Regions from separate parts of the Glaciecola sp. SC05 genome, predicted to be linked through region 1. Evidence: predicted binding sites of a transcription regulator. Region 1 holds the regulator's gene; the other holds the start of a gene.
The links. The regulator FliA, encoded in region 1, starts transcription of late flagellar genes. The targets are predictions, from matches to a motif close to CTAAAGNTNNNNNNNNNNNNGCCGATA.
Positions count from the first base shown of each region.

Region 1 (15,626 bases):
CCTAGCGTTGTTGAAAGATGGCGCAACCATTTCAGAAGCCGACTTGCAAACGGAGCTCGTAAATATGGTGCGAAAAGAAATCGGCGCGGTAGCGTGCTTAAAACAAACCATCATTGTGCCTAGACTACCGAAAACTCGCTCCGGCAAAATTTTACGCAAACTCCTTAGACAAATTGCAGATGACAGTGACTATGCGGTGCCCTCAACCATTGATGACCCTGAGAGCGTCCAAGAAATAAAGGACATTATGCAAAAAAATGGTCTACTAAAAACATCCAGCTAATCGAGCAAGGGCTGCTTACGCTATCAAACATAGTGTACAAACGGTAAACGTATACAGGGCAAATGAGGCAGTCCAAATTTTGTATTTAATCGTCATATTTATTTCCTAGTGATTGATTAACTATTTGCTGTGAGTCTTTATCACTAGTGCTAAGCGAAGTTCGTGCCAAAATTTAAGTAACTGTTATTTAAACACTATATTAAAAAGGTGTGGATTTATTCGTGTCCGCGGACGAAAAAACTGTTCGATTCGGACACTTTTTGGTGACTTTCGCCAAGTCTTCTTTGGAAAGGACTTGTTAGGCAATATGCTTCGTTTAATTACCTGTCTTATCCAAGCTTGATTGCTTAATACTGGTCTTGCAAACTCATATTTAGATGCTTGCTAAGTATTTAGCATAAGGTTTCCATTTTGGCTGCGGGGGTGGTTTTATTTCATTTCTAACTTGCATCGAGCTGAATGTTTCTACGGATGCGCTGCGAGCTTCAACTCCAAGGTATGAATTATTCCAACTGAGTCCTAGGTCGGTAAATAAGGCCTTGCCGTGGGACTCAGGTGCCTTTACAAAGTCATCATGATTGTGGGTTAATATGGGCAAACCAAGCTCTTGCCATTTTTTTACTGCATAAGTCTGAAAGTCTAAGTAGCGGTTAATATCGTCAATTTCATAGCTATATGTAAACGTATTTGAAAAATTGCGCATATAGATGGAAAGTGCCATATCTTTTTTGTTTCGTTCGATATGAACAAATTTCGCAGAAGGATGAATGCGCTGCAACAAGCCCGCGAGATGCAGGTTGTGGGTCGTCTTATCAACATATACGCTGGCGGAAGGAGCAAGAGCCCTTAAACCGGCGATATCAGCTTGTTGCAATTGGTGCTGACTTTTATTAAAAACATCAATACCATCATGGCCTACTAACATCGGCATCAGCCATGGCAGTAATGCCCCGCGTTCGCCCACAGAGGCAACTCCCGGGGCTGCCGCTAATAAGGTTTGTATAAGAGAACCACCGCACCGAGGCGGTCCTAAAAAATATATTTGCTGTACGTCTTCGCTTGAGTCTAAGGGACGTGATTTTTGATAAATTGTGAGCGCGTGTTCGAGCTGTTTATAGAGTGAATTAATGTCAAATGTCGAGCCGTTTTTTGCTAAGCGATTAGCGGTAGTAGCATAGTCCCATGCTAATTCATAATCACCATGGCGATCGGCCGTCTGTGCCAATGCGAATAGAAGTTTAATGCGGCTGTCTGAGCTCGTGCCTGGCTGATTAACAATTTCGCTTGCGAAATGATAGGTATCTGCATCGGTACTTGTGGACAATAGCAATTGCTCAACAATCAAGTCAATGTGCTTTGGATGACTGATAAGTGCTTTTTTTATCAGGTTTCGAGCGCGGTCAAAATCACCTTTCCATGATGCAAGGTTAGCCGCTAGTATTGTGGCTTTAGGGTCATTTTTCCGGATCGCTAAAACCTTATCCACCAAATTTTGCGCTGCAGTAAAATCTTTGACATGAATGTGCCATTTAGCAAGAAGCAACGAGTCTGCCTCCGACATATTTGCATTTCGATAAGCAGTTTTTATGGCGCTGATAGCTGTTGTATAGTCATGTAAAGCGGCAGAGATTTGCGCATGTTTGTGATGTACTTGGGGTGAATCATAGCGGGCTGCACTGATTTGTATGACGTTTAATGCTTCGTTTAATTCTCCTAGTTGAATCAAAGCCTTGGTAAGCGCAAGCGCAGCGTCAGGAGCGTAATGAGAGAGTTCTGCAGCTCGTTGCAGGGCAGTCTTAGCCCCTGCAAAGTCTTTCACTTGGTTTAAACAACGTCCTAAATGTAAATGCCACCGAGATTCTAGAGGTGCTATATCACATGCTTTTTTGAGCGCCTCAATAGCCTCTGGCTGATTTTTCTTAAGCAGAACTATCCCGTAGAAAGACCATGCTTCTGCATGCTTTGGGTTCGATTCAATCATCGATTTTAATAACTTTATTGATGTCGTTTCGTCGCCTCTTTCTAAGGCTGTTAGGGCTTCTTCAAGTTCTGTCATGATGCATAGGTTTTTATGTTCATTATTAAATTTTTAGGCAAAATCAACGCTCATTAAGCTTGTAAAAAAAGAGTGATTTCAAAGTTATAATAAAGCGCACGAGTCTACATGATTTTGTATCCCTACGCCAAAATGCAAATACCAATGGTCTGTTGATCTTTGCTGTATGATTTTGCAGCAAAGATTAACAGACCTTAGTGTTGCTGCAATTGCAGAAGTTGATCATGGGTCAATACTTCTTTGTACTTTTCATCAAGCACCCAGTTTTGCGCGCTTTGCTTATCGGCTAACAGTGCTTCAAATAATTGTCTCTGTAACTCACTAATCTCAGCGTTATCGTCCTGAACTAAGGCCTGTCTACCTTTAGTTTGTTCGCTTTTTTTCTGATTGCTGATGACCAATTGGCTTGTACTTATCTCATTTGGTGAGGTATGCATCGCTTTTTTTGGTGGGATCAACTCTTCATTTATTGCTTTTATTTCAAGAATTCGTTCAAACAATTCATCAATCAGCGACGGTGGTGTTTCTTCAGCTTCAGTATTTAGGCTGCTAGCGAGGCGTCTGGCACTCGTCACCACAAGCCCTTGCATCTGGGTCTGAGCAGGCGCTGATATCATTCTTTCTCGCGCTGAATCTGTCATATCAGCCATCATTGGTTCAGAATTAGCAGGAGGCAAGGACTGAACGCTATCGGTGTTTACTTCTGGCTCGGCTACCACAAACACCAGTGCGACGAAGATTACTGAAGCGGCAATTGAGCCACTGTATTGCCATTTTCGCCATGGTGACTTCATTGACGGATGGCTCAATGTCGCATTCAGTTGCGCTTGCTGCCTAGCTATCGACAAAATACTCGCGTCTAGTGTATCTGTAGGCATTGGCTTTTGTAATTGTTGATAAGCTTCACTCACAATCGCTTGATGTTCATTGTGCTCATCATCAAATCGATTGCTCATTGCCACCCTCCTGTTATCTCCGATTTATGACTGGCGCTTGCGTTTCTAGTTTGTTCATCCATTCTCAGCGTTAAACATTGACGCAACAGTCTGTAGGCTGACTTCAGTCGGCTTTTAGTAGCCTCTAAATTGCTTTGCACGATGTCGGCAATCTGCTGTCCGCTTAAGCCCGCTTCCTCTCGCAGTAAAAAGCAGTCGAGCTGATGCTTGGGCAGTTTTTTCATGCAGTGTTCAATCGCACTGGCCTGATAGCTTTGCTCTAGGCGGCTTTCTGGCTCAGTATGCTGTGAATCGGCACCACGCGTTTGCAGTGTCAATTCATCAGATTGGCTGTCACCATGCCCACTAGTAGTCTCCATAACCTTACCTAACACCTGCACATGGCGAACATGATCAATCACTTTGTTGCGCGCAATGGTATAAAGCCAAGTATTAAATTTTGCTGACGCCTGATAGCCTGATGCACTGCTGATCACTTTTCCCCATATCTCTTGAAACAGATCATCCACCAGACTCTTATCAATAAGCTGTCGATGCAAATAACGATATAAGCCGCCTTTATGGCGACCATAAAGCGCCTCAAAGGCGTCAAAATCGCCATTTGCGTAATGTTGCATGAGTGCTTCATCGCTTACTGCGTTCAAGTTGCTACCTAGTCATAAGTGAAGTGATGCTAGCGCGCCTATTTTAGCGCGTCAGCGGTGTTAACTAATTGAATAAACTCGCTGCGATAGCCAAATACGTCGTCACCTTTAACTTGTCGAGCGGTACTTGCAATCCATTGATAGTCTAGATTTTGCGTATATTTACTCTGCTTTATCCGTTCGGCAAAGCTTGCGACGGCCACTGCAAATTTAAAATCGCCGCTTTGTTGCTCAAAATTCGTAATCTCGTCGCGATACACAATCTGTTCTATAAGCTGGCTTTGCTTGGCATGGGGCTGCTTAAACCTTAGCTTTACATGCGCTAGTTCATTCAAATTAGTGCTGTGTGCATTTGTCGCTGGTTTTGCATAACGCAAGTCGTCATTAAATTTACCGTCACTCTCGACCAGTGTGATTTCGTAAAGCGCCGTTACTTGATGCCCTGCGCCAATATCGCCAGCGTCTACTTTGTCGTTATTGAAATCCTCATTGGCAAGCGCACGGTTGTCATAACCTATTAAACGATATTCTGCGACTACCTCAGGGTTAAACTCTACCTGAATTTTGACGTCTTGGGCAATCATTTGCATGGTGGATTGGAGCTCGTCGACTAAGACTTTTCTAGCTTCGTTGATATTGTCGATATACGCATAATTGCCATTGCCAGCGTTAGCGAGTTGCTCCATTAAGTAGTCATTGTAGTTACCTTGCCCAAATCCTAGGGTAGTCAAAGCAATGCCTTTTTCTCGTTTTTGTGTGATCAGTTCAATGAGGGCATTATGATCACTGATGCCGACGTTAAAGTCGCCATCGGTAGCCAAGATCACCCGATTGACGCCGCCTTTAATAAAGGTACTTTGCGCTATCTGATAGGCCTGTTCAATGCCTGCAGCACCGTTTGTAGAACCACCGGCCTGCAGGGCATTTAATGCATTTTCAATAGTGAGTTTGTCATTCCCATTGGTCGGACTAAGCACCACACCTGAGGCTCCTGCATATACCACAATCGACACTTTATCGTTTTCTGTCAACTGTGAGGTAAGCATCGACAGTGAGCGTTTTAATAGCGGCAGTTTATCGCTTTGGTTCATAGAGCCCGAAACGTCAAGTAAGAAAACTAAGTTACTGCCGGCGCTTTTTGAGCTATCTGGCTGGTAGCCTTTAAGGCCTATTCGGACTATGTGCTTTTGCGCATCCCAAGGTGCAGTGGAGACGGCTGTATTGACGCTAAAGGGCTGATGAAGCTCTTTTGGTGCACTGTAGCCATAGTCAAAATAATTTAAAAACTCTTCAATGCGCACAGCATCGCTCGGCGGCATGATACCTCGTTGCAGCATGCGCCTAGCGTTTGTGTAGCTGCCGGTATCCACATCAATGGAAAAAGTAGAAACCGGTGCAAGGCGCGTTAATTTGACCCCACTTTGCTCGATGTCTTGATAGGTTTCAGTATTGTTCTCAGCAAACGGAGCATGAATCATTAAGGCATCACCGGGGTGGCGCAATAGTCGTGACGATGCTGGCGCCAATGCAGACCTATCAGTTTCTCGTTTATAGCGTCCGTCGATTGTGCGCGCTGCGCTAAGCACGATTGCTTCGGCTTCTGAAGTTTGCAGAGGCTCAGTTAGCTTTTGCTCGATTTGACTATCAACTTCATGCGCATGGGTTTTTGTGCTAGATGCGCTGCGGGTTTGCTCATCTTGCAACGATGGCCCAGCGCATCCCATTGCAAACAAAATAGCAATAGAAACGAAGCTTCGTTGAAGTGGGCGAGAAAAAGTAGAGGTAATCATAAAGGTCATCCTATAATAATAATATTGTCAGGTAATGCCGGCACCGATATGCATAGATGCTGCCTTACCCCTACTAACGAATGACTTTTCAAAAAGGGTTTTTTATTTTAGATAACGAAAAATGACATCTGCCTTGAATATTTTATGAGGCATTTTTATTTGCGTGCGTGTAGCGAAATCAATACTTCAACTTCAGCACGCGGTAGACCGCTAGCTTCTATGATGTCGTCCATCGCAGCGCCTTGTTCCACCAACTTGCTGGCGCGACTGTACATTTTCAGGGCGGGGTCTTGCTCTTCAAGACGCTCAACGGTGTCTTCCACCTTACTAATGCGCGTATCAACCTGCTCAGCCATGGCGCCGTATTCTTTGCGCACAGACTTACTGAGCTTATTTACCTCAATCACTTGTGTTTTGAGTAAATCAATACTGGCAGACTGCGAACTGCTGAGTTTATGTAACTCATCAATTAAGCCCACCGACTGCATCAGTTTTGCTTTTAAGTTTTGCGCGTACGCCCACAGCACAACGATGAGCGCGAAACACAGTAATAATGCAGCTAGGGCAAACCATAACGCAAGCGAGTCTGGCATGAGGACTTTCCATTATTAAAAAACAGTATGTGCTTGATTATAGAGTGATACAGATAAAAATACAGGGATTGGCTAGTAAAAGTGTGCACAAAGAAACGGCCTGAACAATTCAGGCCGCTAAAATCTTGCGTTGTCGAAATAAAACGGGATATAAAGCTTTAAAAAAACGATATGTATTGCAGTTGATTTGGCGACCTTAAATACCGCCGATATCATCCCATTCGTCATCACTTAAGAGCTTGTTCAAATCAACCAATATTAATAGCTCGTTGTCTCTATTTGAGACGCCTTGAATGAACTTAGCACTTTCTTCAGTACCAACATTTGGTGCGCTGTCAATTTCGGAAGAGCGTAAATAAACCACCTCAGCAACGCTGTCTACCAAAATGCCGACTACGTGCTCGTCAGATTCAATGATCACGATACGAGAATTGTCGGTAATTTCTGAAGGTGGCAAACCAAAGCGGGCACGTGTGTCAATAACCGTAACAACATTGCCGCGCAAGTTAATGATCCCCATCACATAGTCTGGAGCACCCGGAACCGGAGCAATTTCAGTGTAACGCAGTACTTCTTGAACCTGCATTACGTTAATGCCGTAAGTTTCTTCATCTAAGCGATAAGTAACCCATTGTAAGACTTCATCATTTGGATCGGCCGCTGATGCTGTCGCTCTTTGTTCAGACATAGATTTCACTCCGTTACAATACTTCTGGTATATTTGCGGGCTTTGATTCTAGCAGTTTAATCAACTGACTAGCGTCTATTAAAGCGCACATTTTTTGTTTAATCATTCCAGCGAGCCAAGGTTGGTTTTTGCCCTGATCGCGCCACTTAATATCGCTATGGCTTAATTCCTGGGTTGTCGCTAATTGCGAACAAGCCAGTGCCCATTTAGTTTTGCCTAACTGAATTACGTAGGTATAGCTTTGCCCTTGATGTATCGGTGCCACATGTTTATTAGGCGAAATCCACTTCGCTGTATCGACACACTGATACTGATTATCTTGCTTTACTAACACCCCCATAAACCAATCTGGTTTCCCTGGGAGTCTGGTCAATTCTTGCATCTGTATGATGCCGCCAAGTTGAATAAGCGGCACTGCTAATGTTAGTCCCGCAACATCAAAAATCAGGGCCTGAAATCGCTTAGGCAAGCGTTCATGCAATGCTTGCGGGGCAATTAATTCTTTTGTATTTACTGTTTCGACCAAACTCGGGTTTTCTTTACTTACAATCTTGCTAGCGGCGCCTTCAAATGGAACATTTGTTTGGTGAAATAAGGTTTTTTCTGGCAAGTCTCCCGTGCTAATCGCCTCATCAATCAGTTGTGCATTGGCAGTTGCAAGCAGTTGTGCAGCTAAAGCTAATTCATCAGCATGTTCTGATGTTTTACTATCAGGAGTCACTAAATCTGTGAGCGAATGCAGATAGTCATTGATGGCGAGATCTGCGCTTTTATACGACATTTTTTAGCAACTCATTGGTAAGTTTGTCGTAAGCAAAAGCACCACGGCACTGACTAGCCAAAATATTTACCGGTACACCCTCATAACTGGCATCGCGAAATTTGGTATCCACAGGAATATATCCTCGCCATATTAAACCTTTATAAACGCTACGCATATTTGAATAGGCCAATAAGCAGGCATTTACACGTCGGTCAAAGAGTGTCGCAATGATCATCACGCTTGCGTCTGCCTTAAGGCTACTCGACAACTGCTCAATGGTCTTGAGCATCCGCGCTAAGCCTCTTAGAGCCAAATGTTCAGTCTGAGTAGGTATTAAAATTTTATCTGCGGCGACGAGTCCGTTTACCATTAATACACCAAGTACCGGTGGACAATCTATAATCACAAAATCAAAGTCATTTGCTAAGGCGCTCAAGGCATTTTTAATCACTAAGCCCTTTCCTGGACTGTTACCAAAACTCTTATCTAAGGTGGCTAGAGCGATATGTGAGGGCAACAGTATAAGATTATCTACTTTTGTAGTGTGCAGGGCATTATTTATGTCAAAGTCTTTACTTGGGTTTTGCATGAAGACCTCATACAGGGAAACCGTCAAATTATCAGCGTCTACGCCCAAATAATGAGTCAGCGATGCATGCGGATCTAAGTCAACTAATAGGACCTTGTAACCAAGCGCACAGAGACTTCCAGCGATTGAGATAGAGGTGGTTGTCTTACCTACTCCACCTTTTTGATTAACAACGGTCCAAACTTTCATATAATATATCAGTGTCTTATTTGCTTGCGTAACTGTATGAAAGGAATAAGCAAAAAGCGTGCTCATTTTCAAAATGAGTCCTAACTATCGGTATTAAAAAAGCCGCATATTCATCGCGGCTTTAAAATGTATTGCTCACTTACCCCATCCACAACTTTTGAATCAGCATGGTTTACGGGCAATGATTTTACACATATCGCTTTAGCAAACTAGGAACATCTAAGATAAGCGCAATGCCGCCATCTGACGTAATCGTCGCACCGGCCATCCCCGGCGTGCCTTGGAGCAAGGCGTCTAAGGGTTTTATCACGACCTCTTCTTGACCAATTAATGAATCGACTACAAAACCCAGCTGTTTGGTGCCAATTTGCACTACTACAACATGACCAAGCGCGCGATTTTCAACCGGACTCATCGGGTTTAACCAATCATTTAAATAGAATAATGGAATCGCTTTTGAACGCACTAACATAGTCAACTGCCCGTCAACTTTATTGGTTTTTTCTATATCCATGTTAATAATTTCGTTCACTGAACCAAGCGGTAAAGCGAAGGTTTGTTTACCTACAACAATCATAAGTGTGGGTAATATGGCGAGTGTCAAAGGTACTTTTATTTCAAGGGTGGTGCCCTTGCCTAGCTCAGAATTAATGCTAACTGAGCCATTAAGCTGATTTATCTTGGTTTTCACCACATCCATGCCCACACCGCGTCCAGATATGTCGCTAATTTCTGTCTTAGTGGAAAATCCTGGCGCAAATATCAGACTAAAGGCTTCAACATCTGACATACGTGCTGCCGCATCAGCATCCATAACACCCCGATTTACAGCGATTTCCTTGAGCTTTTCTGCGTCCATTCCTTTGCCGTCATCAGCAATAGTCAATAAAATATGGTCGCCTTCTTGAGAAGCGGCTAATTTAACCGTACCCATCCTAGATTTCCCAGCAGCCTCCCGTTCATCCGGCATTTCAATACCGTGATCTACAGAGTTTCTTACTAAATGCACGAGTGGGTCGGCTAGTGCTTCTACTAAATTCTTGTCTAAGTCGGTTTCTTCACCCTCAAGCACTAAACTAATTTCTTTTTTCAAGGTTCGGGCTAAGTCTCTTACCACCCTAGGGAAACGACCAAATACTTTCTTAATTGGCTGCATGCGAGTTTTCATCACCGCACCCTGTAAATCACCGGTCACTACATCAAGATTAGCAATCGCTTTGGACATACTCTCATCAGCTACACTAGTACCAAGACTTAATAACCGATTACGTACTAAGACCAACTCGCCCACCATATTCATTATTTGGTCAAGGCGTTTAGTGTCTACTCTGACGGTTGTCTCAGCTTGCGGTGCGGCAGTTTTTTCGGCTTTTTTAGCCGGTGCCTTTACCGCAGATACTGCCGGAGTTTTTGGAGCAGGCGTAGGCGGAGCTTGTTCTTGTTTGGGTGTATTTTCAGTTGCTGCTGATTCTGCCTTATCGCTTTGGTTTGCAGGGCTTTTATTGGCAGAGCCTGCGCTCGGTTTGTTGGCATCGCTGTTTGCAATTGTCGGTGCTTTTCCACTGCCGTGTAAATCATCTAACAGGGCTTCAAATTCTGCATCAGTGATTTCATCATCACTGCCCGTTTGCGTAACATTTGTATCAAGCTCTGGTGTTGCAGAAACGACCGAGCTGTCTTCTGCCTTAAATTGACCTTTACCATGTAAGTCGTCTAACAAGGCCTCAAACTCGTCATCACTGATGTCGTCTGAATTAGGGTCACTGCTTGATGGTGCAATATCGCTTGCTTGATTTTTACTGGGGCTGCCAGAGCCGTGCAATTCGTCTAACAGAGCTTCAAATTCGTCTTCAGTAATTTCTTCAATAGCGTCATCAGCATTTGCTGGAGAGGGAGAATTAACTGTAGCTGCATCGCTTGCGGCGGGCTCTTTGGTGCTGGGCTCTACAACTGCGTTTTGCTCTGCAAAAATTTGCTCATCCGCGCTTTGAGGTGTACTAAGTTTGTGTAAAATATTGATTAGCTCATCGGGGGCTGGAGTGAGCGCTTCATTGGCTTTTACTTTCTCAAACATTTCAACTACCACATCCGTGGCTTGTAAAATGACGTCCATCAGCTCTGGCGTGAGCGTGCGCTGACCGTTGCGCATGATATCAAAGACGTTTTCGGCACCATGACAGATATCGACCAGTGCGGTTAACGAAAGGAAACCTGCCCCGCCTTTAACCGTATGATATCCGCGAAAAATAGCATTTAATAGATCAGAGTTTTCTGGGTTGTTCTCCAACTCTACAAGCTGTTCTTGCAATTGCTCTAGAATTTCTCCGGCTTCCACCAAAAAATCTTGCAAGATCTCCTCATCAACTTCAAACGACATTCGTTTGCTCTCCTAAAAGCCTAAGCTAGACAGCAAATCATCAACGTCATCTTGTCCATGAACGACGTCATTTCGATCTGCTGCATTAATTATGGGTCCTTCTGCATTAACGTTATCGTCATTTTTATTAGAAGGTTGAGACTTAACTTTATTTCCGTTTTTTGCAGATTTGTCTTTGTTTGGGTCTTCGTCACTAAAGGCCGATAGCACTTCTACCAAATTCTCTTCTACGTCTTTTACGAGCTCTATAACTCGACGAATAACTTGGCCGGTAAGATCTTGGTAACCCTGCGCCATGAGGACTTCGGTTAATATACTGTTTAAGGTGGCCGAATCGTTGCGAGCATCAGACAACAATGTATCGAGATCATGGCAAAGTACCTTAAACTCGCCTAACTCAATTTGCCGAGACATCAGCTTTTTCCATTCTGGCATGACGGTGTTTAATCTTTGATTGAGCGCCTCAGCGATAGGCATACTTCGTTCAACCGCATCCATCGTTGAGTTAGCCGCTTTTTCAGTTTCTTCAATTACATACTCAAGGCGCGATTTTGCGTCGGGTATTTGCGATTTGGTAAGATTGGCAATGCGCTCATCTAAATGAAAGTTGCGCAGCGAGCTATGCAGATGGCGTGTCAATTTGCCGACTTCAGAAAAAAGCTCAATAGATTCTCTCATGGTGATGCTATGCACAATATGGTTAGCCGACTCAATCTCATTGGATTCTAAGTGCGCCACAATTGTTTTCGCTTCTTCGAGCGAAATTAATGATGCATCATGCGTCATTGTTTATTACCTCTTCAGCAACACTTAAGCGAGACGCTCAAATATTTTTTCTAGTTTTTCTTTCAGCGTTGCAGCGGTAAATGGCTTAACTACATAGCCATTCACTCCAGCTTGAGCCGCCGCAATAATCTGCTCTTTCTTAGCTTCGGCCGTTACCATCAATACAGGTAAATGCTTTAGCTTATCGCTTGAGCGGATGGCCCTAAGTAAGTCAATACCCTGCATTCCCGGCATATTCCAATCGGTTACCACAAAATCAAAATCACCTTGATTGAGCATGGGTAATGCAGTGTTGCCGTCATCTGCTTCTTGAACATTAGTAAAACCCAAGTCTTTCAGCAGGTTTTTAATAATGCGACGCATCGTTGAAAAATCATCAACAACCAGAATTTTCATGTTCTTATCCAAAACTACCTCCGCAATGGGATCTTTTATTTAATTTTTCTATACTAATCATCAATTGAGCTACTTCACGGTGCGCCAAGACTGCATCTTTGCTTTTAGCTTTAACATCGCCTGACTGTGTATCTGACTTACCCGAGACTCGCTGACTTCAAGGACTTCACCAATCTCTCGCAAATTTAATTCTTCGTCGTAATACAGCGACAGCACTATCGCTTCACGCTCTGGTAGAGTAGTTATCGCCCGCGCGAGCGCTTTCTGAAACGATCCTTGCATCATTTCTTCAAATGGTTTGTCAGCGCCCTTGCTTTCTTCATTCGTCAGCACATCTTCGCTGACCCCTAAATCTTCAATGCCCACTAGCTTGCCGGCGTTTACCTCATTGAGCATCTGATGATATTCTTGAACCGAGACATTCATAACTTCGGCTACTTCAGTATCTCTGGCGTCTCTACCTGTAGCTTTCTCAACATTGTTGATAGCCTCGGTAATCGCTCGGGAGTTTTTATGGACTGAACGAGGTGTCCAGTCGCCTTTTCTGATTTCATCGAGCATCGCGCCTCTGATACGAATACCTGCGAAGGTTTCAAAACTTGCACCTTTTGTACCATCAAAGTTACGAGCCGCCTCGAGCAAGCCAATCATGCCCGATTGGATCAAGTCATCGATTAACACGCTTGCAGGGAGTCTGGCCATCAAGTGATGGGCAATCCGTTTCACGAGCGGAGCATGACGCTCGACCAATTGGTTCTTATCTATTTGCTGTTGATATACGGTCACTTTATTACTCACTCTTATTTACCTACTCATGCAAAGACACGAGATTTTCAATGAAAAACTCTAAGTGTCCGCCTGCTTGTGTGGGAATCGGCCATGTCGCTGCGCTTTCAGCCAGTTTTGAAATGGCTTTAGCTGCCGGCGACCCCGGATAAGCTTCAACTAATGCAGTTTGCTTTCTGACTGCTTTGCGTACGTTTTCGTCAAAAGGAACAATACTCACTAGCTCCAAGGCTACGTCTAAAAACCGCCCTGTTACCTTTGATAGCTTACTGTAGAGCTCACGACCCTCTCGCTCAGAGCGCACCATATTGGCCACTACTTTGAACTTAAACACGCCATGTTCTCGGTTTAAAATTTTGATTAATGCATAAGCATCGGTAAGTGAAGTTGGTTCGTCGCACACCACAATTACCACATCTTGAGCTGCCCGTGAAAAGCTCACCACCATGTCAGAGATGCCGGCCGCGGTATCCACTAACATCATATCGATTGGGGTTTTAAGCTCACTAAAGGCGCGGATCAAACCCGCATGCTCATGGGGTCCTAGTTCGGCCATTGATTTGGTGCCCGAGGTTGCCGGCGCAATTTTGACGCCGTATGGACCGGTTACCAGCACTTCATCTAGGGTACAATCGCCGGACAGTACGTGAGATAAGTTTTTATCCACCCGCAAGCCCAACATCACGTCAACATTGGCTAAACCTAAATCAGCATCTAGCACCATGACACGCTGACCTTGCTTGGCGGCAGCAACGGCCATATTCAAGGTGATATTGGTTTTACCCACACCACCTTTACCGCCAGTCACCGCAATCACTTTTATCTGTTTGGACTTATTCATTTTTCTTAAGCTACTCGCTTGATCGATTATCATAGGCCACCAGCGAAAGCGGCAGTCTCCTGACCCTGTAAAGGCATGCCGTACTTTTTATAAAGTTTTGCGGCCACCAAGGTCAGATTTGCAGCGTCTGCAAGTTTAATATCTTCGGGTACTCTTTGACCGTCGGTCACATAGCTGAGTGACAGGTCGTTTTCGATAATTACGCTGAGTGCTTCGCCCAAGCTATAGCACTCATCAAGCTTGGTGAATATGCAGCCTTGTAAGTCAGTAGCATGATAAGCCTTAACCGTTTGGTTAAGCACTTGGTACTGTGCACCGGCAGGTAATACGAGGTACTTGCGAATTTTAACCGACAGCCCAGCTTGATAATCGTTAAGCTGCTCAATCAAGCGAGCGTCTCTTTGACTAAAGCCAGCGGTATCGATTAAGACTAATTTTTTATTGCGCATTTGCGAAAGTATTTGATTGAGCTCCTCTGCGTTTTGCGCTTTTTTGACGCTGCAACCAATAATTCGGCCGTAGGTTGCTAGTTGCTCAAACGCGGCAATTCGGTAAGTATCAATTGTGATCATGGCAACTTGATCAGCACCATATTTTTGTGCATATTTTGCCGCCAACTTGGCCAATGTGGTCGTTTTCCCGGTGCCGGTAGGGCCAACAAGTGCCACTACCCCCGACTGACTCAGAATATCATTGCCGCCCACATGCAGACGATTCGATAGCAGGTTTAGTAAGTACTTCCAACCTTGCTTCTCATCCACATTATGCGGTAAAAAATCAACAAACTGGCGCGCGAGTTGTGGGCCTATGCCCATGCCAAGCAACTGCTCTTGAAGGTAATGATGTGTAGGGTTGTTACGCTTTTTGCGTTCATCGGCCAATTCAGACACTTGAAATTTTAACACGTTTTTAATCGACTCTAACTCGGCTCTGATGACGTCCATTTGATCGGGTTCAAGGACGCTAGGAGGAGGCGTCAAACTTGCGGCTTGGCTTTTCTCTAAGGTCACATCATCATCTATAGGCTCAACAAATGCGGGCGAACGCACCATCGATTCATCTGCTCTCGCGTCTGCCCTTGCCTGCAGGGCCGTGGCCTGCTGCGTTTGCTTTTGTGTGTTTTGCTGAAGGGATCTTGAATAAGCCCCACCACCTTGCTGTTTATCTAAAAGCGCTTGCAAACTATCGGGAATGTCATCACCAATCACTTCGCTTAAGGTTGGCGAAGGTCGAGTAGTTTTGAGTATGGGTTTTTCTGGAGCTTTCTGGGGAGCAGGGTCAACCGCAGCGACAAGCTCGACTCCTCCAGGTACTTTTTTATTAGACATAATAACTGCTTCGCCACCAAGCTCTTCTTTTACCTGCTTGAGGGCTTCTCGCATATCTTTGCCAAAAAAACGTCTAATCTTCATACATTCCTCATTATTTTAAGCTCTTTAGTGTTCATCGCGTGTCAGTTTATTGACCGACCGATGACACAATTTTTATCTGTTTGTCGTCTGGAATTTCTTGGTACGACAATACATGTAATCCGCTAACTGACTGCTTTAAAAATCTGGATAACACAGGGCGCAGCATCCCTGATGTCAACAGCACTGCAGGCTCACCCGCTATTTCTTGCTGTTGATATGCTTGCGACAAAGACTCTTGCAGCTTTTCTGCTAGTCCCGGCTCAATCCCTGCGCCGTCCTCACCACCCGCTTGCAATGACTTATGCAACATCTGTTCCAAATCGGGTGCTAAAGTGATAACTGGGATTTCTTGTGCTCCGCTGGTTATTTCTTGCACGATCAAACGCTTAAGCGCAATCCGCAGCGCGGACACTAATACATCTGGGTCTTGACTTTTCGGCCCATACTCGCAAAGCGTTTGTACAATTGTGCGCATGT
Region 1 is NZ_JBGIYY010000001.1:227,334-242,959, reverse strand. Features, by position in the region: gene AB9H30_RS01050 (propionyl-CoA synthetase) at 1-283, shown strand, start outside; gene AB9H30_RS01045 (tetratricopeptide repeat protein) at 657-2,339, opposite strand; gene AB9H30_RS01040 (hypothetical protein) at 2,534-3,295, opposite strand; gene AB9H30_RS01035 (sigma-70 family RNA polymerase sigma factor) at 3,292-3,939, opposite strand; gene AB9H30_RS01030 (von Willebrand factor type A domain-containing protein) at 3,978-5,729, opposite strand; gene AB9H30_RS01025 (DUF2802 domain-containing protein) at 5,885-6,322, opposite strand; gene AB9H30_RS01020 (chemotaxis protein CheW) at 6,519-7,010, opposite strand; gene AB9H30_RS01015 (chemotaxis protein CheW) at 7,024-7,791, opposite strand; gene AB9H30_RS01010 (ParA family protein) at 7,781-8,551, opposite strand; gene AB9H30_RS01005 (chemotaxis protein CheA) at 8,739-10,928, opposite strand; gene AB9H30_RS01000 (protein phosphatase CheZ) at 10,941-11,714, opposite strand; gene cheY (chemotaxis response regulator CheY) at 11,739-12,122, opposite strand; gene AB9H30_RS00990 (RNA polymerase sigma factor FliA) at 12,180-12,908, opposite strand; gene AB9H30_RS00985 (MinD/ParA family protein) at 12,919-13,770, opposite strand; gene flhF (flagellar biosynthesis protein FlhF) at 13,767-15,149, opposite strand; gene flhA (flagellar biosynthesis protein FlhA) at 15,196-15,626, opposite strand, start outside.

Region 2 (15,626 bases), on a different contig from region 1:
TGATACACTGGATAACGCAAGCTTTTATGATACTTAGGCGTACAAAGTTTGTACTATTGTTCTCAATAAAGTCGACATCATAACGAACTACATAATTACTAGTAGTCTCTACGACAGCGAGCGCGCATTCTACATTCAAACAATATTCGATCAAGTATATATCGAAGAAAATTTGCAAAAACGTAGGTTTTGGCTAAAATTCAGCCTAAATAAGCCAAAAGTCATATTAGATCGGTTTATTTTTTGTTTACTTTAGAGGTATTTCCATTTTATTTTAAATGAATGCCATTTTTAATTACTCACATTAGGACTAGTCATGATATCGATTCGACTTCCTCTCGCCTTAATCATCACAGTAATTCTCAGTGTTGCTGCATATTTTATCGATCAAGCATTTTTACAATCTTCATTTTCATCTTTTATTCCCTCAATATTTGTCGTTATAACGGTTCTACTTTTGTCTATACCAACATTGTTATCGACCAGCGCTAGTAGTAACACTTCTGCGCCAATCGCAAATGTCACACCAGCTCCACGAAGACCCGTAAACACAGATGCTAGCATCACTACTTTATACGTCGGTAATCTGCCTTATAAAGCAAATGAAATAAGCATCAAATCACTTTTCGAAGAAATTGGGACAGTTACGTCGGTTAGATTAATGAAAGATCGTAAAACTGGTCGCCGCAAGGGTTTTGGGTTTGTTGAAGTAGAAGCATCAAAACAAGATATTTACATTGAAAAACTTAACGACTCAGAGTACATGGACCGTACAATAAAGGTTAGACCTGCTAAAGATAAAACTGAATAAATCCTCAGCAGTGTCCGCTGATGGTAAATCCATCAGCGGCTATGTGTTTTTACTCAACCGTTACAAATTTCGAATTGAAGGCATGGAACCTATTTATCGCTTGAAGTAAATCAGGCACCTGTACGTCCTTCATCTGGTTCACTAGTCCATTAATAACTTGATTATAGTCTTGTTCAGACGCAAGTTCACGCTCAGACGTTTCCATTACATTCATTAAACGTGCGATATATTCTGCCACCGCTTTTGGAGATGCTAAATCTTCTAGTTTTGAATTTTCATTGAGATGTTTTATATTTTCATAAGCATTCGTAAGACTCTTTTTGTCTGCGACATTACGCTGCATAGACAAATTTAGTAGTCCGCTATCATCATAACCAAGACCAACAGCTTTACTATATACACCTTCCATGTTCTTACGGTAAAAAGTGTTCGCTAAGTCGTCTACACGGTTAGCTAGATCCGCAAAAGCTATTGCTTCATCACTATTTAACTCACCCATTACGCTAAATGACAAATTAGATGCTTGCGTTGTAAACATCTGCTTTTGAAATTTATCAGAAGGGTCATTCAAAAACGCTTTAGGGCCGAAGCTTATATCAATTGGTTTCCCTGAGTTCGTTCGGATAGTAAAATCGTTTAATGCGTCATTAGCAGTTTCTTTAACGCTTTTGAGATATTTCGCTGGTTCAACAGGCATGCTATCAATACCAACGATTATTCTCGTGCGGCTGTCCTCTATACTTTTGCTGAGTTTTTCATCGCTGACATTTGCCAACTCTTCTTTCGCTTGATCAACACCGTAGTTGACACCATCGACAGCCTGCTGTTTAAAATATGCTATGTCATCTGAATTCGCACCATTTTTTGACAGTTCGGTAAGCGCCGCGTTAACGAAACCTAAAACATTATCCACGACTTTGTCGATGTTAAACACCGCTGAGCCGTCGATAACTTGAAGTTTGTTCTGCTTCTGTGAAGCGTCAATGTTTTTAAGCGCCAGCGAGCCTTCGAATCGTTGGCCGATTGAAAACGACAATACTTTTGCGGCAACTGCATCACTTGCGTTTGCTGACCTGTAGGTGTCACTTGCACCCGCGCTTCGCTCGCGTGTAATACCTTGCTGATCTTTAAATTCGAAAACATTAGCTACACGTTTCCCTGAAACATCAGGAAAAGCAGCCTTTATTTCTAAAGTGTTCATATTAGATACCTCACTATCCTCAGCATAGTTATCGGCAATTAATAATTTTCTTTAATAAAGAGTTGGTAATTTTTTTTACAAGGTTACAATTTGCGCCATGCAACTAATGAACGTTATGAGTGATATGAAAATTCTAGAGGCTGATTACAAAGCTCAACTACTTGAAAAACATAATAGATTGTCGTCTTTACTGTCGCCTTTTTTTCAAGAAAGCATCTCCACATTCGAGTCAACGCCCGAAGGTTATAGGATGCGAGCGGAATTTAGAATTTGGCACGACGGTGACGATAGTTACCACATTATGTTCGACAAAAATACCAAACTTCAATATAAGGTCGAGCGGCTTCCCGCGGCTTGTGCACTTATAAATGATGCGATGCAAAGCACAATTGAATTTGTAAAGAGACATGGAGCACTGCGCAAAAAATTATTTCAAATTGATTACCTGGCCAGTACTAATAAGCAGTTGATCGTATCACTTATTTACCACAAGCCCCTCGATGAGAGCTGGTCAGATGAAGCTGAAAGCTTGCGACTCCAATTATCACAGTTGGGCGAAGTTAATATTATCGGACGTTCGAAAAAACAAAAGCTAGTCTTAGGAAATGAATATGTCATTGAGAGACTTTCCATAAACTCACAGAGCTACAAATTTAAACAGGTTGAAAATAGCTTTACACAACCTAATGCTGAAATAAATGTGAAGATGATCGAATGGACAATAAATAATCTAGAGCATGGCACTGGGGACTTATTAGAACTCTACTGCGGGGCCGGTAACTTTTCTGTGCCCTTGTCCACAATCTTTCATAAAGTATTAGCGACTGAAATATCAAAGACATCGGTTGCCGCAGCTCAATATAACATCAGCGAAAACAACATAGACAATCTCACCATTGCCCGTTTGAGTAGCGAGGAGTTTACTCAGGCATACAATAAGACCAGAGAATTCTATCGCCTTAGGGATGTCAACTTAAGCGAATACGAATTCACAACGGTCTTAGTTGACCCGCCTCGGGCGGGCTTAGATAACGACACCATTAATCTTATTAGTCGCTTTGAGACGATCGTTTATATTTCATGCAATCCTGATACTCTGGCCGAAAATTTAAAGGCGCTAGCAGTGAGTCACCAACTCACGCATGTTGCCTTATTCGACCAATTTCCGTTTACCGAACATATAGAAACTGGCGTCATTCTTCGGCGCATCGCTAACTGAGCCTTTTTCCATACTGACTGGCACCTACTTGGACGAATCTCAATTGTGCAATGACACGCTCTGCAATATTGGAAACTTCTCTTGGATCTGCGTCTAATGCCTCTGCTCCTGCACTAAACACAAGTCTGACCATTGCTTCAGCCTGCAGACGCGCAACCTTTGGCGGAAGCTTTAAATGTGAAACAATATAATCTGACAATTCTTCGGTAAAATATTGAATCTCTCGCATTACCGCCGCTCTAAATGCTGACGAGGTTCCAGTATGCTCTCGCAGCAATAATCTAAACACATTTTTGTTTTGGGTGATAAATTCCATAAACGTCGTGACTGAAATATTAATCACACTGCCGCCTTTTTGGATGCGTTGGCGCGCTTTTCGCATAAGTTGCCTTAACGCGAGTCCAGACTCATCCACTAAAGTTAGACCTAGTTCATTGATGTCTGAGAAATGCCGATAGAAAGATGTAGGCGCAATACCGGCCTCCCGAGCAACTTCACGAAGACTGATAGCGGTAAAGCTCTTATTTTCATCTAAGAGAATGAAAGCAGCATCAACGATTTTTTGACGCGTTTGTAGTTTTTGTTGTTGTCGATTCATTCGGATATGTTTACATCAGGACGGCAGTTTTATCAATATAAAACTTGCCAAAGAGCACCCGAAACGTTAAATTAAGCGCACAGTTGTACGCTGAATATATAGGTGAATTTTTTAGTGAAAAAACCCCCAATCATCCCTCTCAATATAGCCGTTTTTGTTGTAACCACATTAATTGCTGTTATCGGCGCTCCTTTATGGATTGCTCATAGTGGTGTAGACCGTTTTGAAGTCATCGTGGCAGTGGTATTGTTCTTTTTTACCGGCATGTCGATTACTGCAGGATATCATCGCCTCTGGTCTCACAAAGCGTACAGCGCTCACCCGATTGTCAAAGCAGTATTAGCGGTAGGCGGCGCAATGGCTCTGCAAAACAGTATCCTGCACTGGTGCTCTGATCATCGCGTTCATCATAGACACGTCGACGTTAATGATAAAGACCCCTACTCCGCAAAGAAAGGATTTTGGTTCTCTCATATAGGATGGATGTTAAGAGAATATCAATCAGAGACATATAGCGATTATTCAAATTGTCGCGACTTACAAAAAGATAAAGTCGTCATGTGGCAGCATAAGTATTACTTGCCAATCGTGCTGATTGCTAATTTCGGAATCACTGGTCTATTAGGCTGGTTAAATGGCGATATATTAGGAATGATATTAATCGCTGGGGTCGCTCGACTGGTGATTGTTCATCATGTTACGTTTTTTATAAACTCGCTTGCTCACATATGGGGATCACGTCCATATACTGATTCGAACACCGCAAGAGATAATGGCGTATTAGCATTTTTTACATTCGGTGAAGGCTACCATAATTTTCATCATATTTTTGAATACGATTACCGTAATGGAATTCATTGGTGGCAGTTCGATCCTACTAAATGGCTAATTAAATCACTCTCATGGTTTAAATTAACCAGCAACCTAAGAATCACTCCTGAAGAGCGAATCGAGAAAGCGAAACTACAAATGCAGCTCAAATATGCCAAGAAAAAATTAGTTAATCTACCAAACGCTGATGAGCTCGCTGCAAAAATTCAAACTGAATACGATATTTTAGTGCATAAAATGGCAGCATATTACTCCGCAAAGAAAAAGCTCATGCTCGACAAAGGTCAAGATTTAAAGCAGTCTTACGAGAAACTTGAGGTTGACTTTGCATATAAAGAACTCAAGCAATCTTTTAACTTGCAGAAGGAAAAGTGGCAATCGCTGTACGCTTACTATACTGCTGCGCCGGTTCATGCCTAGGGAAATCTTATGCGAACAAACTGCCTGATTTAGAATATGACGTAAAATATGCAATCATAAAAAAGCCTCTCAAGTGAGAGGCTTTTCAGTATAAGGTTCTATGATTTAGTTCGTATCATTTAGAAGTTTTGCCAAGAATGCATCTTTATGTGCAACCACTTCGATATTAAGTGTATCTGGCTCTATGGTAAGTGTTGCCATTGCGTGCCCAGTATTTGCACTCTGCTCAAACAACATAGTTTGTGCATTTAAAAAAGAATCGCTATTTTCAATTTTATTGCTCATGCATGATGCATTTATTTCAAATGACTCTTTGTTCATACAAGAAAAACTATTTGCAGTCTCTGTGTCAGATTGAGCAGCAGAAATACCAAAACAAACAAGCATCAATACTGACGTCGTTAGTTTCTTCATTGATTTCTCCTCACAGTTAAGTTGCATGAAAGTATATATACAAATAACAAAGACATCAATTGAATTCAGAGTTTTATTACATTTATATGACAGTCGGATGAAATAAAGATGACAAAGCCGTTGGTTTTCTATTTTATGTAAATAATTTCTCAGCAGCCCATATTTTAGTAGTGCAGAGCCTTTTAATTAACTAGTTTATTGTAAACGCTGATTCAAAATCACAAATAATTAGGTATAAAAAATTATACGAACTTTACTTTTTAAATACCTTAGTGGAAAATAAAATCTGCTTTTGGAAACTGCTATCAGTATCGCGGACTTATATACCATCTCCGTCGCCAAACTCATGCAAACCACATTCTCGTTTTAGACCAAAGAAACGAGTATCTTGCTCGCTCATACCATCTTCCAATGCCCTTGTAGTATGCCAGTCCCCTATCGAAACAAAGCCTTTTTCCCAGAGTGGATGATACGGTAGAGCGTGCTTGAGCATGTATTCATGCAACATCTTATTATTATAGTCAGCAATTGGATGCACTTTTATGTACTTACCCTGCTCCTGCAAAAAAGAGAGGTTTTCCCGAGAGTCTGACTGGCTTCGCCTCAAACCAGCGAACCATACTCTTGCGTTTAAGTCTTCTAAGGCTCGTTTCATAGGTTCGACTTTATTGAGATTATTGTATTTTGATATTCCTTCGACACCTTGCTCCCACATTTTACCAAACCGTGCTTCTTGCCATGCTGCTGTAATAGGCGCGGTATAAACATGCAAGTTAAGCTTAAGTCGTTCAGTCAATTGATCAATAAATTGATAGGTTTCTGGGAACAAATACCCTGTGTCTGTCAGCACAACTGGAATATTTGGCGCCACTTCGCTCAATAGATGTAGCATCACCGCAGATTGCGCGCCAAAACTCGAAGAAACGATTTGACCACTTGGCAAGTGCGCCAATGCCCACTCGACTCTTCGCTGCGCTGATAGATTTAATAGTGCTGCATTGCTGTTAATTAAATCTAAGGATTCAAGTCTATTCTGCTCTTTGTATTTTTCAGCTAAGTTCGTCATAAAAATCTCTTGCTGAATCTACTACAGGTTTAATAATGCCGGCTCGAATTACATAGTCGCCAAAGCTCTCATTTTCTTGTTGCGCTCTTGCCCATTGCCCAATTAAGTCATCTAAAATTGTCATAATTTCAGTATCGCTAATGTTTTCACGATAGAGCCGAGGAATACGCGTGCCCTCTCTATCGCCTCCGATGTGCAAATTGTATTTATTGGGCCCCTTACCCACTAAACCAATTTCTGCCAACATCGCTCTGCCACATCCATTAGGGCATCCAGTAATACGATAAATAATGCTTTGATTGCCAACACCATGCTTTTCAAGCATCGCTTCGATTTGGCTGACTGCATCAGGCAAGTAACGTTCAGCTTCGGCCATAGCCAGAGGACAGGTTGGAAGAGAAACACAGGCCATAGAGTCTTGACGTTGTTTCGACACACTTGCCTGCATGAGCTTATGTTTGACAGCGATATCTTCTATTACCTGCTTTTGTGAGGAGCATACTCCTGCCACAATTAGGTTTTGATTCGCGGTCAAACGAATATCGCCAGCGTGAACCTTCGCAATTTCAAGCATGCCAGTTTTCAGCGGTTTATCTGGAAAATCCAGAATCCGACCATTTTCGATGAATAAGGTTAGGTGGTGTTTGCCGTCAATCCCTTCTACCCAACCAAAGCGGTCGCCTCTTGAGGTGAATTTGTAGGGACGACTTGGTGCAAACGTAATGTCAGCGCGTTTTTCAACTTCCTTCTTAAAGGTTTCAACACCAACACGCTCTAGAGTGTATTTTGTTTTTGCATTTTTACGATTTACTCTGTTTCCCCAATCACGCTGGGTGGAAACAACTGCGGCAGCCACATCGAGTGTTTTATCTAGTGAAATAAAACCAAAGTCATCTGCCTTTCGAGGGAAAGTGCTTTTGTCGCCGTGAGTCATTGCTAAACCGCCACCCACCAGCACGTTAAAGCCAATTAGCTTATCGCCATCTGCAATTGCGACAAAATTCAAATCATTTGCATGCACATCCACATCATTATGAGGGGGGATCACCACCGTAGTTTTAAACTTTCGTGGCAAGTAGTTTTTACCTAAAATGGGTTCATCTTCTTGAGTCGAGTCGACTTTTTCACCATCGAGCCAAATTTCTGCGTAAGCATTAGTTTTGGGTAATAAGTATTCGCTTATCTTTACTGCCCAGTCCCACGCTTGTTTATGAACCGCCGATTCGATAGGGTTAGAAGTACACAATACGTTGCGATTTACATCCCCAGCTGTCGCAATAGAGTCAATACCGGTAGCATTAAGAGTTTGGTGCATCGATTTGATATGCGGTTTCAAAACGCCATGAAACTGAAAGGTTTGACGTGTGGTTAAGCGAATACTGCCGTAAATAGAATAGTCTTCCGCAAATTTATCAATCTCAATCCACTGCTTAGGTGTAATTACCCCACCCGGCAAGCGAGCTCTTAACATAACGTTATGCAGTGGCTCTAGTTTCTGCTTGGCTCGTTCAGCACGAATATCGCGGTCATCTTGTTGATACATTCCATGAAAACGGATCAACTGAAAATTATCCGCGGTAAATCCACCTGTAACGTCGTCGCTGAGATCTTGCACAATCGTACCGCGCAGTAAATTACTGTCTTTCTTAAGGCGCTCATTGTCTGATAATTTGCCTTGAACAAGATACTTTTCGTCATTGCTCATTAATAAACATCCTTTTGGTATCGTTTTGCTTTACGCATCGCTAAGAGATATTGTTTAGCTTCCTGTGCAGACTTATTTCCGTGCTTTTCTATAATCGAAAGCAAAGTAGATTCAACGTCTTTCGCCATTTTCATTGCGTCTCCACATACATAAAAATGTGCGCCGGCCTCTAACCAATCATAAAGCTCCTTGCCATGTTCCAGCATGCGATCTTGCACATAAATTTTATTCGCTTGATCTCTAGAGAACGCAAGGCTGATTTTGCTTAACAAACCACTCTTAAGATACCCTTGCCATTCAGTTTGATACAGGAAATCTTGGGTAAAGTTAGGGTTTCCAAAAAACAACCAGTTCTTACCACTCGCTGCCTGGGCGTCGCGCTCCTGCATGAAGGCCCTAAAAGGCGCAATGCCTGTACCTGGGCCTATCATAATGATATCTGTGTTAAGGTCAGCTGGTAGTCTAAAATTATCATTGCTCTCAACATATACTTTGACTTCACCGCCTTGTTCAAGGTGCGTGCACAAATAGCCTGAAGCACCTCCTTGATGCTGAAAGCCAAAGGCTTGGTAATCGATATGTGCCACCGTTAGATGCACTTCATCCTCAACTTCCGCTTGACTTGAAGCAATGGAATAAAGTCTTGGGGTGAGCGGCCTTAGCGCATCAACTAAGGACTGAGCCGGAATGTCAGCAGGAAATTGCTCAACGATATCAACAATTTGGCGCTCTTCCAAAAAACTGCGTAAGGCCTTACTATCCGCTAGTAAGGCTAACAGCGAGGTATCATCGCTAGCTTTTTGGTATGCCTTCACAAAGCCAGGATAACTCAAGGTGAGTTCGAGTTGTTCAGCCAGAGCCTGAGCCAAAGAATATTCTTGTTCCTTGATAAGCACCTTGTCATTTGCGTCATTTTGAGTAGCACGGATAATTCGCTCAATCACCGCTTGGCTGTTTAAGAAATACACCCCTAAAGCATCCCCTACTTGGTATTGAATACCTGAGTCTTGAAGCGAAATTTCGATGTGACGAATATCTTTCACTGAATCTCTGCCGCTGATCTTTAAACTTTCGCTAAGCACAGCCGAAAATGGCTTTTGCTTTGTATAAATGGCCGCATAGGCAGGGTTTTCCAATGCCGCGGGTGCCGCAATCTCTGTTGTTTGCGGCTGCATGGCTTTTGCTAAAATATCGTTAAGTGTATGAGTCCATGCAGCTAGCTCTGCCTCATACTCAACATCACAATCTAATCTTTCGATGAGCGGGCTTGCTCCTAGGGCACTCAGGCGCGTGTCAAAATCTTTACCAGTTTGACAAAAAAACTCATAGCTAGTATCCCCTAAACCTACAACAGCGTACTTAAGATGGTTTAACTTTGGCGCTTTTTTACTGCCTAAATATTCGTGTAGCTCCACCGCGTCATCGGGTGCATCGCCTTCTCCATGAGTACTAACAAATATAATTAAATGTGTTTCGTCTTTAATTTTGCGCGGCTTATAGTCAGACATACTAACTACCTTCGCCGATAGGCCTAATGTTTTTGCGGACTCGGCATAAGCCATAGCGGCATGTTTTGAGTTTCCGGTTTGTGAACCAAACAAAATAGTAACGACATTGCTAGCGGACACGGCCGAAGGCTGCGAAACCACTGCATCACTGCCGAGTTGCGATAAGCCAGCTAAATAGCCGCTCGCCCAAATAAGCTGGTCTTTATTCAAGCCGGCAACCGCTGCACTGATCTGTGAGAGCTGAGCTTGATTAATAAGAGATAATGGAACTTTGTCTTGCTGTGACGACATTAAAAAACCGCTAATATTACTTACATGGTGTAAGACTAGCGGCTTTTTGAAATAACTTGAAAGAATTAAAACTAATTTTTTATACTCTTTTATGCTGAACCTTTAAAAATGAAACTGCAAACCAACAAAAGCACCCTTAAATTCTAAGTCTGCATAAATGTCTTCTAAGTCTTCGATATCTATATTGGTAGCACGATATCCCGCTTGCAAGGTCATATCAATTGCTAGGCTTTCAACAAAGTTGTAGGTGATTGCGGCTTGAAAATCACTTACCGTGTTATCGTCGATGGACAAAAAACTGCCTTCGACATATGCGCCTAAACCTGTCAACGGCAAACCTAATGCAAATCGTGAATAAACCATCGGAATAACCACACTAAAGGACTCGAAGCTGCTCTGCTGAGTGTCTGTATCAACAACTAAAAAATCACCCTCAACTTGCTTACCGCTGATGCCAACATCAAAACTCACCACATCATTATCAAGAAGTTCGTAGTACAAAATAAAGTCATTGGTAATCAGATCGGCGGTTGTTTGCAAGCGAGAATTAACGGCATACACCTCATCTCCGAAGGTAAAGGTTCCGTCTAATTCGGTTACCCCTGAAATGTCTAGTGTTGTTCTGATCAATTTCACATTTGGCACAAATGGAATCGGATGTTCTAGAGCAGCGTAAAAACTGGTATTTGTTTTGTCTTCGAATGCAAAGGTTGCTAAGGATTCATTTTGTGCAAAGCCACCTGCTGTTTCAGTATTCCAGCCTTGAGCACCAACATATAGACCAAGCAATGTATCTGCTTGGACCGGCAGAGCCGCGGCTGCAGTTAGCGCGAAAACCGCAATAAACTTTTTCATATTCTTATCCCTGGTTCAGTAATTCAGTTAATTCTATTAATGCAGCGTTTGCTCGAGAAACATAATTAGCCATAACTAAAGAATGATTCGCTAAAAATCCAAAGCCGTCACCATTTAGTATAACGGGACTATACACAGGATCTTGAGTACCTTCTAATTCACGAATAATTTGTTGAAGGCTCACGGTTGCGTTTTTCTTGCGCAACACGTCCTCAAAATCCACCTCGATTGCCTTCAAAAAGTGCAGAAGCGCCCAGCTTGCTCCGCGTGCTTGATAGAAGTTATTGTCTAGCTGAAACCAGCTCGTCTTAGTGATAATTCTCTGCGACTGCGGAGTAGATTGACGCGCAGCAGCGTCGCCGGCAAGCTCAGTGTTAAAAGACTCTGTACCGACGCTTGCGCTCAAGCGCTGAGATAAACTGCCCAAGCGTTTTTCAACTTGCTTGAGGTAATCTCGTAAATTGTCGGCACGCGCATAAAACTGACTATTTGTTTCACTTAATCGACTTAACTCAGATCGATAAATTCGAAGTTCTTTTAGCGCTTTCTCATATTCACCTTCAGAAGACGGCAACATCCAACGCTGACTATCAATACTTAGACTTGTTTGAACCTTAATCAATTGGGGGTTTTCGAGAGATTGAGATTGTGAGCGACTTAAATCTTGACGCATGGCGAGCGCAAGGTCTCGGCTCATCTCAAGCACCCCAAACTCCCAACTTGGGATATTATCCATGAGCACACCTGGGGGCATCACGTCATTAGAAAGATAGCCACCAGATTTATTCAACATGGTATCGACGACGGAAATAAGTGCCGTTGCAGTGGTATAACCGGTAACCACACGCTCATTGTTTTGTTGAGCGACGGCCCTAGCTTTATCGTTCACATCGAAGGTATCTGGTTCAAATCCCCACCAAAACCCAACAGCACCAATGATTAGCATGATGGCAACTATGACCGCTGAAATACTTTTCGTACTTAAATTCATGACTTTTCCATTTTTATAAAGCTACTGAGGCTAGTGTACCTGTGTCTCTATCGATATCGCAATAAAAGTATCGCCAGAACATATGCTAAGGCCACAGCAAACGGCAGAATTGTAAAGGCGATGATCGCTCCAGCTCTGACTAACCATGGATTAACATCAAAGTGTTTTGCTACGCCTGAGCAAACGCCAGCAATCATTGCACTGGAGGCATCACGGAACAATCTTGCATTACTAAATACTGTTTTCATAATATTAAACCTTATTAAATTAATTTATTTATCTGTATTCAACAGCTTTAAATGGGAAAGCAGAACAACAAAAGCTGCACTCCCCAAATAAAATAGAACGGGTGATAGCGCTAAGCTGAGCAAATTCATGTGGATTAACATACAAATATTCCTCTTATGTTGGACTTATTTGATTACTCTTCGTTTGACTCGACTTTTTGCTTTGCTGGTTTGCTCGTTTCTACGTTGACAATATCCGTGATTGTAACTTCACCCTTTGCATCTTCGTTGTTTAAAGAAAGCATATTGCCGGCGGTGATAATGGTTTTATCAATTTGTATTTCAATTTCATTGGATGCCGCACTAAAAGCTTGCTTTACCATGCCGGTCAACACCTGATTGACAGCATTATCTTGAGCAAAAGCGGGTGCTGATAAAGCAGATGCCACAATTAATGTCGTTGCGATAATAGTGGATTTAATATTCATGATCATTCCTCAAAAGTTTAGTAATTGAAAAGGACTAGCCTACAAGCTACTTCCTTTGCATTGCCAAATAGTGGCGTTACTTAAGCTTTGCGAAACTTGTGCCAGTTTAATAAAATTAAAATTTATTTATATTATTCAATTACTTAAAATTTTATAAAATGACTTATGGAAATTAACAAATGTAAAATTTGTCCATAGTGGTTATTTTAACCACTATGGTTGGTTATTTTGACTAAATAAATCAGCTTTGTTTTGAGCAAGCAATACTTGCTCATAAGCATCTAGTAGCAAATTAGGGTTATTATGCTTACCAGTGCCATTTTGGCTCAGATATCTCCGCCAAATTTTTCCACCTACTTGGCCTTGAAAAAGCCCCAGAACATGCCTGGCAATGTGCCACACTCTAACACCTTGCAGATGCTGCTGATGAATGTAGCGAGTCATTTTCTCAACGATACTTTGCCGAGTTAAATCGATGTTTTGTTTACATCCAAAAATATCGTGATCCACTGTCTGCAATATATATGGATTGCTATATACCTCTCGCCCCATCATAACGCCATCAACATGAGTAAGGTGCTGCTTAGCTTCATCAATAGTATTGATGCCACCATTAATAGTTACAAACAACTCCGGAAATTGTTCTTTGAGTCTATAAACGCGAGGGTAATTTAATGGCGGAACGTCTCTATTTTCTTTTGGACTGAGCCCCTTCAGCCAAGCTTTCCTTGCGTGAACGATAAGATGATTTACGCCGACTTCTGTCAGTGGTGTAACAAAGTTTGTAAGCCCCTGATCATCGTCCATGTCATCAATACCAATCCTACACTTTACCGTGACGGGTATATCAATCTCCTTGCGCATAGCTTCAACGCATGCAGCGACTATTTGTGGTTCTGCCATCAAACATGCACCAAAACTGCCATTTTTAACTCGGTCAGACGGGCAACCTACATTAATATTGATTTCGTCAAAGCCTCTGCGTTGTGCAATTTCCGCACACTTTGCCATATCTGACGGATTGCTTCCGCCTAATTGAAGCACGAGTGGGTGCTCTGCAGCATCAAAACCTAGATAGTCACCCTTACCATAAATAATTGCACCGCTTGTCACCATCTCGGTATAGAGCATGGTTTCAGTACTTAACAATCTCAAAAAGTAACGGCAATGTCGATCTGTCCAATCCAGCATTGGGGCAACGGAGAAACGGTGATTCTTTTGAATAGTATCCACAGGCAAAGTTATGTAATGAAAAACGGCAAGATAATAGCATTGTTTTCATTCGGTTTCAGCGCCGATCCGCCGCCTTATTTTAAGTCTCTAATGGGCACTTTCTCTTTATATTTGGCAAATTATAAACATTTAACAAAGGTTTATTCTTAATTTGCACGCTAACATCTTTGAAAACCATGAAATTTGACGAAATTATCAATAATACTTATTGATTGGCATAAATCCTCGTTTACATGCATAATTATTGCGCTCCGATAAAATTAGAGTTTCTATTAGATGGTAGAGCGACCTTAATGCTTTAGAATGAACATTATTTAGTTCACGTTCTAAATATAAAAATAAAAAATTTAAGGGATAAATGAACGACAGGGACCTAACTCTAAGGCGTCGAAACTCTGCAGCAGAGACGTCTTTTTTTGCTATTCCTAACTTACTCTACGGATTTCATAGTGGTGCAATCGGTGGGGTGGTTAATGCTTTCTTAGGGATCAGCTTTTTTGGCAGCTTTACAATATACTTAGGCCAGGTATTTGTATTGTTGTGCCTGGTATTAAAAGGCATCAATGCAGCCATCATTGCAGTCGCAATATCATCAATATTTACTGCTGTGAATGCCGGTGATCCTTACTTAATCATCATCCTTGCCTTAGAAGTTATCATCGTTCACGTTTTGCTCAAGCGTGGTTTATTCTTATTGCAGTCGGTTATGCTTTATTGGGCTTGTATCGGCATACCTCTGCTTTTATTACTAAGCAGTCTTACCACGAACATCTCTGCGCAGGTGCTGTTTATAAATGGTCTCACCCTTGCGATTAATGGTCTTGTTTGTGTATCACTGGCTGCCATTGTTTGTTGGCTGTTACCTTCCGAAATCTATCGACATCAGTATGATGTCAAACCGCCTAAATTAGCCTCGGTTATTTTCTCTTTGTGTATGTTGACCGTTACATTGCCAGCGCTATTGATTTCATTATTTTTTATATATCAATCCTCGAATCAGAACGAAGCATCTATCAATCAAAATTTAAGAGCTTCTGCAGTAGAGATGTCTCAAGTTATCAACAGAACCTTAGAAGCACATATTCAGTCGCTCGCTACACTATCAAGCTTCGTTAGCAACGGGGGCAGTTTAAATGAGGCTCGACAAATTCTCGCAAGTATTCCGTCAGAGCATGTAAATTTCTCTAGTACGCTGATTTTAGATTCTGCAGAAAATGTTGTTGCGGTAGGCCCTTCTCGACTTGAACAGCGCCTAAAACTTAGCGCCCATCAATCGTTAATCCGCAATCCAAGTTTTGCCGATGCCAAACGCGATTTACAAGATACGATATACGCAAACATTTCAGTTGAATTCATTCCTGGTGATCGCGCAATTGTGATGCTTAGACCCATCGTCAATGATCAAAACTATGCTGGCATGGCAGTCGGAATTATGGCACTGCCCGACTTCGCTAGTAAAATAAAGCAGGCTTATAAATCAGCGACTGAATTTATGATAATTGATGCTGAAAAAAATGTGATCAGTAGCTCACTAGCGCATATTTTGCTGACCCAAAAGATAGACATGGATCAGCAAAATCATCCGCTGATAAAGTCCATTCCCATGCTAAGCGTAGGCGACGATCTATTTTTATATCATCAGATTGAAACCGAACAGGGCTGGAGCATCATCAGCCTTACTTCCCCATCCCAATCCACCGCGAATATGATGGACAATTTCTTTATTTTATTAATTTGCTCTACTTTCTTGTTGATCTCATTTGGCCTA
Region 2 is NZ_JBGIYY010000016.1:89-15,714, forward strand. Features, by position in the region: gene AB9H30_RS14280 (RNA recognition motif domain-containing protein) at 317-811, shown strand; gene AB9H30_RS14285 (DUF5610 domain-containing protein) at 861-2,012, opposite strand; gene trmA (tRNA (uridine(54)-C5)-methyltransferase TrmA) at 2,128-3,231, shown strand; gene fabR (HTH-type transcriptional repressor FabR) at 3,224-3,829, opposite strand; gene AB9H30_RS14300 (acyl-CoA desaturase) at 3,944-5,080, shown strand; gene AB9H30_RS14305 (hypothetical protein) at 5,186-5,494, opposite strand; gene AB9H30_RS14310 (phosphoadenylyl-sulfate reductase) at 5,814-6,560, opposite strand; gene cysI (assimilatory sulfite reductase (NADPH) hemoprotein subunit) at 6,544-8,265, opposite strand; gene AB9H30_RS14320 (assimilatory sulfite reductase (NADPH) flavoprotein subunit) at 8,265-10,064, opposite strand; gene AB9H30_RS14325 (TIGR04219 family outer membrane beta-barrel protein) at 10,167-10,919, opposite strand; gene AB9H30_RS14330 (DUF2333 family protein) at 10,924-11,910, opposite strand; gene AB9H30_RS14335 (PspC domain-containing protein) at 11,958-12,158, opposite strand; gene AB9H30_RS14340 (hypothetical protein) at 12,332-12,625, opposite strand; gene dusA (tRNA dihydrouridine(20/20a) synthase DusA) at 12,839-13,858, opposite strand; gene AB9H30_RS14350 (diguanylate cyclase) at 14,217-15,626, shown strand, end outside.
Region 2: the regulator FliA is predicted to act here: its motif matches at 2,042-2,068, upstream of AB9H30_RS14285 (DUF5610 domain-containing protein).